Regions from separate parts of the Syntrophothermus sp. genome, predicted to be linked through region 2. Evidence: riboswitches for the same ligand, from Rfam matches in the RefSeq annotation. Region 2 holds a riboswitch; the other holds the start of a gene.

Region 1 (5,662 bases), on a different contig from region 2:
ACAAAAGGCAGGTTTGCCCCTGCCGAGTGAAGCAGGCTCTCAACCTGGGGAATCAAGAAAGCAAAAACATAAGCCAAGAGGCCGATGCTCACTACCGTCAGCAGGGCCGGGTAGATCAAGGCCCCTTTCACCCGCTTCTCCGTCTCGTACCGCTGCTGGTAGTATTGGCTCATGTTGTGCAGTATCTGCTCCAAGTTACCCGAAGCTTCTCCGGTGGCTACCATCCTGGCCAACAAACCGGGTATCAGGCTGTCCTCCGCCATCATGGCTTCCGACAAGCTCCTTCCGCTTAAGACCTCGCGGTACATCCGCAGAGCCTCCCTTCGCAAAAGCTTGTCGCTCACCTGGCGGCTGACCAGCTCCAGTCCATCGCTCACACCCATCCCCGATCGCAGAACCATAGCCATCTGCCGGCACAAAACGGCCAGGGACCGGGCCCCTATTTTCTTGGTGACCGGCGGTCTCCACTGCTGCCACCAAGCCTTGCTTCTGACGTAAACCGGCAGGATTCCCTGCTCCCGCAGCAGTGACTCAGCCATGACCGCACTATCTGCCTGCAGTACACCCTGTTCCAGGCGCCCGGCGGCGTTTACTCCCGCATAACTGAACTCCGGCACTTTACCCAGCTCCCCTTTGCTTATCGAGCTGCCGACAGAACCGAGTTAAATCCCGGCACTACTCTTAGTAAGAACTCGTGACCCGCAGGGCCTCTTCTAAGGTGGTGATTCCTTCCAGCACCTTGCGCCTGCAGTCTTCCCACAGGGGCACCATGCCCTTGAGTAACGCCGCCTCGCGCACTTCGTCGGCCGATACCCCGCGGTTGATGAGCTTTCTCAGCTCCCCGTCAACTTCCATGATCTCGAAAACGCCGGTTCGGCCCCGGTAGCCGGTTCCCCGGCAGGCTACACAGCCCCCGGATCGCACCAGCAGCAGAGCCTCGTCTTCAGGCATTCCCAGTATCCTCTTCTCTTCGGGACCGGCATCGTATTTTTCCCTGCAATCGGGGCAAACCTTTCGCACCAAGCGCTGAGCTATGACTCCAGCTAAGGAGGAAGCTATGAGATAAGGCATCAGTCCCATATCCATTAAGCGGATCACGGTGCTGGCAGCGTCGTTGGTGTGAAGCGTCGAAAGCACCAGGTGACCAGTCAATGCCGCCCTGGCCGCGATCTCCGCGGTTTCCTCGTCCCGTATCTCTCCCACCATTATGATGTCCGGGTCCTGCCGCAGCATGGTCCGCAGGCCGCTGGCAAAAGTCAGCCCGGCCTGGACGTTAATCTGGGTTTGGCTTATCCCTTCCATGTCGTATTCGATAGGATCCTCCAAAGTAGCGATGTTTTTTCGCTCCGAATCCATCTCGGCCAGCATCGCGTACAGGGTCGTGGTCTTACCGCTGCCGGTAGGCCCCGTTACCAGAATTATACCCCAGGGGCGGCTCACCAGCCGGTTGAATTTTTCTATATCTTCCGGGCTCAGCCCCAGCTGAGATTTATCAATAAAAAAAGAAGCCCGGTCGAGAATCCTGATGGCCACCTTTTCTCCGTAGGCGGTCGGCATGGTAGCAACCCTCAGGTCTACAGGCCGCCCGTCCACCCGGGTTACTATCTTTCCATCCTGGGGTATCCTTTTTTCCGCGATGTTGAGGCCGGCCATAACCTTGATGCGGCTCACAACCGGAGCGTGGGCCCGTATATCCGTACTCAATACTTCGTGGAGAACTCCGTCCACCCGGTTCCTCACCCGCATCCGCTTCTCGCTGGGCTCTATATGTATGTCGCTGGCCCGGCTCCGGACCGCGTTTTCGATTAAAGAATTCACCAGCCTCACCGCAGGCGCGCTCTCGATATCGAGAGCTGCTGCCGCCTGGGCTGCAGCCTCTTCCTGCATCCTGGACGCGTCGCGGGCCGCCTGCTCAGCCGCCCTTCGCTGGGAAAACACGTTTTCGATGGTGTCCAGGATGTCCTTTTCTGAGGCCAGCAGCGGAGTTACCGGCATGCCTGTTACCAGGCGGATGTCCTGCACCGCCAGCATGTCCAGGGGGTCCTTCATGGCCACGATAAGAGCACCGTCTACCACCTGGACAGGGATGGCCGTGTGGCGGCGCGCCAGGTTCTCCGGGATCCTGCGCGCTACCTCCACGTCGATAGGAGCGATCTTCAGATCGATGCTCCTGATCCCCAGCTGTTCTTCCAAGGCCCTGGCCAGCTCGGCTTCCGTAACAAAACCGTTCTTTACCAGAATATCCCCCAGACGCTGGCCCGGCCCAGCTTCCTTCTGCAGCTTCAGAGCCTGCTGCAGCTGGTCTTCGGTTATGGCCCCGGCCTGGAGCAAGAGTTCGCCCAGCCGGGGTCTGCCTCTACTTTCCTGGTTCATCCTAAACATCAACGTCCCTTCGCAAGCAGGAAAAACTTGAGGCTTAAGCTAAGTAAGTCGAGCTATCTAAAGCAAAGTTACCGGGAAAGTTTCCTGTGCGTAGTCCCCGGACCGACGTAGCCATGTTACCGCGATAGTGGTGTGTAAAGTAAGTCGGATTCAACAACAAAAATAAAAGTGCTGGAACCATCGACTGAAAACAAACCTACCGGACTCTAATGGGGCCACCTTCGATGGGTAGCTTATCTGCCCCATACGCAGTTATCACTATGGCCAGATCAGTACCATCGCTGACTTGCACCCAGACTATGCCCTTATACTCATTGCTGCCTCCACCGGGCGCGGCATCCGCTGAAATCACGACGGCATAGTTGCCGCTCGGACCTTGGGCCGCGCTCCTCTGTTCGGCATCGATCTTGCCCGTAAACGGGTTTGTCATATCAATGCCATTGATCTTGCTCTCTAAGGCATTTCGAAACTCGCTTCCACTGCTGTAGTTTTTATGCATCATTCCCTCAATTATGCCCTGAATTTGTCTAGCATTAGCAAGAACTCCCGTTTCCCGCGCAGAATTCTGGACCAAATTCGATTTGGGAATCAACACCGCAGCCAAAACCGCAATGACAGCAATCACTATCATCAGTTCTACCAGCGTAAAACCCTTCTGCTTCTTTCTCCTAATTTTCGACAGTGACATAACATCTCCTCCTTTTCTTAAGATTGCCTGAAGCTTACCGATAATCCTTATTCCCCGTCAGGTTCCCTCTGAGTCTCACCCCCTTCACTACGGCACCAGCAGCTTCAGGTACCAGTCAACAATCTCCTGCCCCCAGAAAAAGGCCACCAGGCCCCCGAGGGATAAGAAAGGGCCAAAGGGTATGAGATCCTTGGCGCCTTTTCTGCCTGCGACCACCAGCGATAAACCGACCAGGGCTCCAGAAACAAAAGCCACAAAAAGCCCCACCAAGGTGCCGCTCGCGCCCAGGAACAAGCCCAAAATTCCTGCCAGTTTAACATCTCCCCAGCCCATGCCGCCCCTAGACACCACCAAAACCAGCGCCAGGAAAGCGGCGGCCCCCAGTCCTGACGCCAGGCCCCACTTCAACCGAGTCCAGGAATCCAGGTACACCAAAATTCCACCTGCCAACACGGCAAAAACGATTACCTTGTCCGGTATGACCATGTGTTTCAGGTCGGCCACGGTGATGACGGTTAGGCAGGACACCAACACCCAGGCGAGTAGGACATTCCAGGAGTACCCGAACCGCGCCCAGGCACCGGCAAAGAGCAGCCCAGTTACCATCTCGACCACCGGGTATTGCAGGGAAAAGGGGGTTTGGCAGTAACGGCACCTGCCTTTGAGATAAATGTAGCTCAATACCGGGACCAGATCAAGCAATCCCAGCCTGTGCCCGCAGGCGGTGCAATGTGAAGGGGGGGATATCACGGATTCTCCCTTAGGTAGGCGTTCGATGCAGACGTTGAGAAAACTCCCGACCGATAGGCCCAGAAAAAAAACCAACAACCCCGTCCCCACCTGCACTCCCCTCCCCTTTGTTCGTCTGCTGATAGTCGTAGATTAACAATAGTCTTTTCTAAAAACTTAACCTTATTATCAAACAGTGCTGGATCTGATACGCGTAAGATTCCATCTCCGAATTGTTTTCTCACCAGTTATTCATCAGCGTTAATCAGCGTCTAATTCATAAATCAGTGTCGTCTATAATACAAAACCCCAGAACCTAAGATATGCTACGCTGTACTTAGGAATTCTGGGGTTAATTTCCTAAGGCAACCCGGCCGCCATAGACTCCTCGCCCTTAGGCCCGAGGCTTTGCGCCCTCACCTTTCGGTGAGTTTGCCCTCAGTTGTTATGTACTTCCACGATATTATAACCGCATTCTGGCTACCCTGGCAACCGTTTCATTATATGATATGGACCAGCCCGTCCCTAACCTCGCCTTTCCAGATACCTGGAAAGCAGGCGGGAATCGGCAGCTCTTTCCCTTGCCCGCTCCTCTGTGATCACACCCATTCTCACCAGTTCGGCCAAGGCACGATCCAGAGGTATCATCCCTTCCTGAGCTCCCGTTTCAATGATTGAAGGGACTTGATGGGTCTTACCTTCTCTGATCAGTGCTCTCGCCGCGTGGGTGACTACCAAAACCTCGGCTGCACACACCAGTCCCTGCCCGTCCAGGCGCGGAAGTAACTGTTGAGATATAACTCCGTGCAGCACCGAAGCCAGCTGGGCTCTAACCTGGGATTGCTGGTGCGGAGGAAAAGCATCGATTATACGCTCCACCGTCTCCGCCGCCGTATTGGTATGCAGGGTGGACAGAACCAGGTGCCCGGTTTCGGCTGCGGTAATAGCGGTAGCTATCGTTTCCAGGTCCCGCATCTCACCTACCATTATAACGTCGGGGTCTTCGCGCAGGGCAGCCCTCAATCCTTCGGCAAAACTCTCCACGTCTTCTCCTACCTCACGCTGGTTCACGATACTCTTTTTATGCCGGTGCAGGTACTCGATGGGGTCTTCGAGGGTTATTATGTGCTTCTTAAAGTTTACGTTGATGTGATTGACCATAGCCGCCAGAGTAGTCGATTTGCCCGAGCCGGTAGGCCCGGTTACCAATACCAACCCCCGCGGCAGTTCGGCCAGCCGCCGCACCACCAGACCCACTGAAGGCGTGCAGGGGAAGAGTTCTTCGGCCGTAGGTATTCTGCTGGCCAAAACCCGGCAGGCCACAGCGAAACTTCCTCGCTGCCGGTATACGTTTACCCGAAACCGCGAAAGCCCAGGGAGCGACACCGCGATATCGGCGTTGCCTTTCTTCTTCATCTCCTCGGAGCGGCGGGAATCCGCTACCAAACAGGTGGCAATTTCTTCGGTTTGCACCGGATTCAGGGCATGGCCAGCCTCGGGCCACATATGTAAAAATTGTCCAACTTCCCTGCGGCCTTCGTCCGGGCCTCTGGCCGCCAGGTCTCCGAGGTCCCAAAGGACTCCGTTCAGCCTCACTACCGGAGGCTTACCCACGGTGAGGTGAAGATCGGCGGCCCCCAGCCGTACCGCGCATACAAGAAGGTCGTGAAAAAACGATTCTCTTTTGTATCCTCTTCCTGCTGGACCCCCTGTGACATCGTGCTCCGCTTCTTGACGCTCACCCGGCAAAACACCAACCCCCTGTTTATCAACCCCTATAAAGAGGCGTCTCTCTAACCAGCGCAACTACAGGTTCGACGTCTATCAGAATACATACGACCAAAGGATCGAACCTATTTACAG
Region 2 (5,662 bases):
ATTGAAGTAACAAGGATACGCGTTTTCGACCTCTACATTGAGGGCGTCTTTGGCGCCGTCATTGTCTTGGTCGAGTAATGAACATTGAGTCTGTCCCACATTCTTCCCTTCCGGATCGGGGTAGACATCAAGCATACCGCCGCCCATTTCGGAATGATAGTCAGGACCGTTATCCATCTGGAAAACCGAATTTTCAAGAATGCCCCATTTCAATTCGCCGCTTTGGGCCTGAGTATTGATGACGACTGTGTCTGACCATTTTGCAAAACCGAAGCCAGCCAGGGTCAGAATCAAGACGGCCGCCACACAAAGTACCATGATCTTCCTCGTCACCTACTCTCCACCTCCCTGGAAACTCCGTCCATATCCGGTTGGAATCTTCCTCAACCTTTCTACTCTTCGCTACCGTCCGCGGATCCTTAGCTTCATAAGCTACCGGAACGGCGATGCGTGATGTGAGTATAGGCTCCTATTCAAGCTGTTTGTTCCAGCGCACATAATCCGGGCTAACGGTCAGTATTCCGTTGGCCGTGTCGCTCATGCATCTCATACTGAACTCAAGAAAAACTTCCTGGCCAGGATCAAGCACACATCCCTGTAACGCTCTTTGCAGCGAACTCAGGTTGACCCCGCACAGTGTCTGGGCGTCCGGGAGGGTCAAAACCCACCTGAATACAGTCACCCAGCCAGGAGACTCGTCACTTGACCATTCAAAGTCGAGGCCTCTAAGCCGAGCAGGAATCGTACCCCCGTTACCTATCTTGACCCTGCATACGGGAGAATAGTGGGGGCACCCGCTGTTGATCAAGAGGTCTCCACTCTCGTAAGCAGGTACCCCGTCAATGTCGCAGGAGTAAGCACCGTCTACCCACGTTATGCTGCTGGGGGAACATTCTTTGTTGCAGTGTCCCTGATAGCCGTCACGAACCTCTTCACACCTAATGCCCACCGCTAGGATACCGGTTTCACCGCGCATCCGCACTTTGAGTACGTCACTCCACCGGGCATAACCCGGGCCCATAGCGGTCAAGGTAGCCACCAGAATCGCAAATACACACAAGGTTCTCTTAATAGCCGTCACGAGGTGTCCCCCTTCCTAGGTTACCTGCGGTGGAGCACGGTCTTAACACTTACTCGACCGTTTCAGCAGTCCCAACCTCGTTCCACTGCGAGGACTTGATGGTAATGGTTCCGGTCGCCGAGGCGTTCATCGGGCAAAGGTTGCCGTCTTCTTGTCCATTGTCGGTTTCGTCTATATAGAACTCCAGATTCACGGTCAAGGTGCCGTTTTGGTGCAGCTGCTGGTGTCCGATGGCCTCGACCAGACCATCCCACGTGGAGTTATTCTCATCAGACTCGACAGTGAAATTTTCTGCTGGTAATCCGTAAGCTGCTGGGTTGTCCACAGTAAACGACCAACCGGCTACTTTAATGAAAGGAGCCAGGTCACCCTGCCAGTTCGGACCCTGAATATCCTCAATCTTGACAGGCACCGTGCCAGTGCTGGTGATTACGAAGGTAAAACCGGGCTTGTAGAACGGGTATCCGTTCTCGATGGTTACATTCAGAGAGTGGTCAGCGTTCTCGCCTTCGCCCTGGACACACTCGATTGAAGCAACGTCCTTGCCTTCCTCATTATGCCCCGGACCGTACTGCGGGTCGGCACCAGGATCGTTTACCCCGCCAGGCGCAATAGTCGTTTGCAGGTTACCGGTTTCCACGTCGGAGCTGATGGTAACGGTATCGGACCATTTCGCAAAGCCGAAACCGACCAAGGTCAAAGTCATAACCGCCATGACACATATAACCACGATTTTTCTCATTTGTTAAAAACCCCCTTACCATTCCTACAGTGATCTATTCTCTCATCCATTCTGAATCGAAGTCTAACCTATGGCGTCAATCACCCCTTTCAACACCGAATAGTTGCCGGACATTCCTCTTTCTAGTCTACGTTTCCATACTAGCAGCTTCTTATCCTAACCTTCTATCGACCGAAAGGACAGAAAAAAGACGGCGAGTTAAACCCATATTGCGATTCGGGCTAGTCCCCTTCCCACGCATGTGAGACGGGGAAAATGGCAACAAAAAAAGGCCGGAAGCAGCCTTCAAGCTCCTACCCGGCCTCAAGTCTTTGCTAATTAGCTTTGCCTCTTTCTTTTAACTTTTTAATACCTATTACGTACAAATACTATACAAAGACAACCACTCCGCTGCGACCTGTTCCTTCTCGTAACGGCTATCCTATGGTCATGTTCCCGTTTTTGACCAACCCGAGCTGATAAGCAGCGGCTACTGCTTCTGTCCGGTTACGTACTCCGAGCTTACGGAAAATGTTGCGTAAATGGGTCTTAACCGTCGATTCCGATAAATAAAGGCTGGCTGCAATTTCCTGGGTCGACAGTTTCTTTCCCAGCATTGCCAGCACTTCCTCCTCACGCCGGGACAGGATTGAAACCGTCCCCTTGTTTTCACCAGTATCCGAACCCAAACTGGTTTTCAGGTCAGGACGGGGCAGGCACAAAAGTCCAGCCCCTACCACCAACTCCACCGCGCTCACGATTTGCTGCGGCAAGAGTCGTAAGGGCAGACAGCCCATCACCCCAGTTCTCACTAGTTCCAAAAGATTGAAGCGGTTAGGATTGCCAACCATTACCACGGTCACGGTGAACGGACAGCAGGCCTTTAACTCCGTTAACATGTACAACAAATCTTCTTTCAGCTCCCACAGTACTATCTCTGGTTGCAGCTGCTCCGCCGTCTGAATCATTTGGTCGAGATCAACCGACCCAGCTACTTCAAACCTGCCACTGGCTGCGAAAGCCGCTGCCAGCCCGTCCCTCCACTGGCTCGAATTACTCGATAACAGGATGCGGAATGCTCCCATAAGCATCACCTTGTTATAACCCTTCTCATCATCCGCTCGCGTTTCCGTTGCTATTATCGTTTGCCTTGAACTTCGCCTAAAAAGTTGGATCTCATCCCCAAAATTTAGGATTAGTCTCTATGGTAATTTAATTCGCCACACGCTGTTAAGTTCCTCCTCAACAACAAAAAAATACCACCGTATGAACGATGGTATTAATCCCCCTCTGTTTCTTGGCTACTTCCCACAGCGGTTTGTCATCCCTTCTTTACAAAGAAGTCACTTACTTTTCTTATTCCTGGCGGGTGAAGCGACCGGGATCAGGATTAATCCAGGGTTACTTCTAGAGGATGATGAGTCTTCCGCCAAAGTGACTCGTCTGGGTTGAAATAGGTGGTAGAAGGTTTACGAATAAACCTGCCGTCTTTGATGTAACCAGCATCCCACGTGGCATCCACCGATACCCACTTGCCATCCACTAGTATCTCATTCCAGGCATGGAGTTGGGGCAAAAACCCGTCATTTTCCGCTCCTGCCTGGCCATACACTACCTTAGCGGGTAAACCAACCGCTCGCGCCAAAGCCGCGGTGACTAGCGCGTAGTTGAGGCAAATCCCTTTGCGAAGCGTAACGGTTTGACTGGCAGGTACCATGGAGCTATCCGTGTTCGAATCCGCAGCACAATCGTAGGCAATGTTCTGCGTCACCCATGCATGAATGCTCCTAAACTTGTCCATGTCTGAGGCCCCAGAATCCACCAAGGATTCGGCTAGCGACTTGATAACCGCACTATCACTGTCAACGTAGGCCGAGGGAGAAATATAGCGCCAATCTTCATCCTCAAGGCTGTTTACCGTGAACCGGATGCTCCCGTCGAAGCGGCGCGGGTTGTCCCCCGCCCATACGGTATAGACCCCGGGACCAAAACGAAGGTTCACGGTACGGGAGAACCTTCCTTCCTTGACAGGAACCGAGTACGTCTCCAGCTCCTTTTCCGGCCCGCGCAAGCATATCCACACCTGAGTAAGGGTAGATGTCCCTTCAATAAGCAGTTTTCCAGAACATTCAGCGTTGTTTCTAGAAGGCGCGGTAATAGTTATTGAGGGTGAGGCGAAACTGACACTGTATTCGGCCCATGCCTTACCGACATATCCGTACATAGTGCTCAAAGAAAACATTAACGCCAGAGCTACGGCAAGGACCCGCTTCTTGGCCACCACGGTTATCCCTCCCCCCAACAAAAAACCAGAACCGCCTGCCATGCTGACAAGCGGCCCTGGTAAAATCTTTCCTCGAAATAACCCAGACCCGGCTCCTGGCAGCTGGCTGGCATGGCGAATGTTCGCTTTAGCCCCTATAGCTTTGCGTCACCATCTTTGGATGGCTTTGCCTTTATCAGGAAACACAGTCTATTTTGTTGTCTTCGCGCTTTTGACCATGTTTTCTACAAAAATCCTACCACAGTTATGTCGCCCTGCCAAGAACTTTGGGTCCGATTTGGGTTATTCGTACCAATAGCTCGGTGCTATGGTCCTAGTGGCCTTCACATTTCCACGTCCGCCCGGAGATACTCGCGTCCCTGCCGGTCCACGTCCACCGTTACCCCGGCTATGTTCCCCTTTTTAACTTCTGCCATTACCTCGTCCATGCTGACAACACGCCCGTCATCGAGAACAGCCCCTACAACCTGTCCTTCTTCGTTCCGCATAATATCCGCTATCCTGGGCATAGCACGACCTCCTTCAGCCTTTTCCCTAGTTTTCCCTGCCCAGGATCAGGTATGTGTACTTCTGGCACCACCAGAGCCAACATATCTATTAGAAGCGTGAACCGAGAAAGGAAGGTTGGAGGATAATTTCGGGGGGTTATTTGCAGACTAGATTTCTGAAAAAACAGTTCCTTATCCTTCCTATTGTGCTAAAACAATAGGAAAATTACCCGGACAAATACCCCCAATTCTTGCACCCTACACAGGTTTTTAAAGCCCCTCCATCCTGCAAATGCCAGGGATGAATAAGTGGAAGCGCCAGCCCCAGGATTCGACTCGCGGAGGACTGCGGCAGGCCCGACGCTGGTAGTAGTGAAGTAGTACGGTTATGCAACCTGTAAGTTTCTAGTGGTGGAAATCATGGTAGAATAGTAACCAGGAGAGTGGTGTTTGTGAAGCTTGACCGCATAACTGTAAACCCCCAAATATCCATGGGCCAGCCCACCATACGCGGTACGCGTTTTACAGTGGCTTTTATTTTGAAGCTTTTAGCTTCCGGAATGGATATTCCTGCTATTCTTAACGCTTATCCGGAACTGGAGGAAGAAGACATACGGCAGAGCCTGATGTACGGTGCCTGGCTTGCTACAGAGCAGACAAGACCTATACCTTGGGAGGCCCAGGAATCTTGAAAACTTTACGGTATCTGGCAGACCTTCATATTTCGCCTCTCACGTGTGAATTGCTACGCAAAGCGGGTTATTCCGTAGTCAGAGTAAGCGACGTTCTTTCTCCCGCAGCTTCCGACGAAGAAATTTTACGTTACGCATGCAAGCACCAGATGGTCATTATAACCCAGGACTTAGATTTTTCAGCTCTTCTCGCCATTACTAATGCTTCACAGCCGAGCGTTATAACCCTCCGCTTAGCCATACCTCACCCACAGGCCGTAGCCAAAATTCTTTGCCAGGTACTACCAGGGGTGAAGATGGACCTGGTAAGAGGAGCTATAATTTCTGTGACCGAAGACAAAGTTAAGGTAAGGACTCTCCCTGTCCACTGAGGACGAGCTAGAGGGAGACTTGGCC

What was found. A riboswitch is a leader RNA that binds a small molecule or an ion and turns the genes downstream of it on or off. The one in region 2 is predicted to bind cyclic di-GMP.
Region 1: another riboswitch for cyclic di-GMP. It lies ahead of HPY90_RS12055 (prepilin peptidase); the one in region 2 lies ahead of HPY90_RS11210 (transglutaminase domain-containing protein).

What each region holds. Positions count from the first base shown of each region.
Region 1 covers NZ_JABUEX010000046.1:9,065-14,726, forward strand. The annotation lists gene HPY90_RS12040 (type II secretion system F family protein) at 1-617, opposite strand, end outside; gene HPY90_RS12045 (GspE/PulE family protein) at 682-2,382, opposite strand; gene HPY90_RS12050 (type II secretion system protein) at 2,579-3,070, opposite strand; gene HPY90_RS12055 (prepilin peptidase) at 3,158-3,898, opposite strand; cyclic di-GMP riboswitch class I at 4,161-4,246, opposite strand; gene HPY90_RS12060 (type IV pilus twitching motility protein PilT) at 4,325-5,548, opposite strand.
Region 2 covers NZ_JABUEX010000038.1:18,436-24,097, forward strand. The annotation lists gene HPY90_RS11190 (hypothetical protein) at 1-333, opposite strand, end outside; gene HPY90_RS11195 (hypothetical protein) at 470-1,081, opposite strand; gene HPY90_RS11200 (hypothetical protein) at 1,131-1,823, opposite strand; gene HPY90_RS11205 (response regulator transcription factor) at 2,240-2,893, opposite strand; gene HPY90_RS11210 (transglutaminase domain-containing protein) at 3,193-4,086, opposite strand; cyclic di-GMP riboswitch class I at 4,181-4,267, opposite strand; gene HPY90_RS11215 (DUF3892 domain-containing protein) at 4,410-4,595, opposite strand; gene HPY90_RS11220 (DUF433 domain-containing protein) at 5,027-5,266, shown strand; gene HPY90_RS11225 (DUF5615 family PIN-like protein) at 5,263-5,637, shown strand.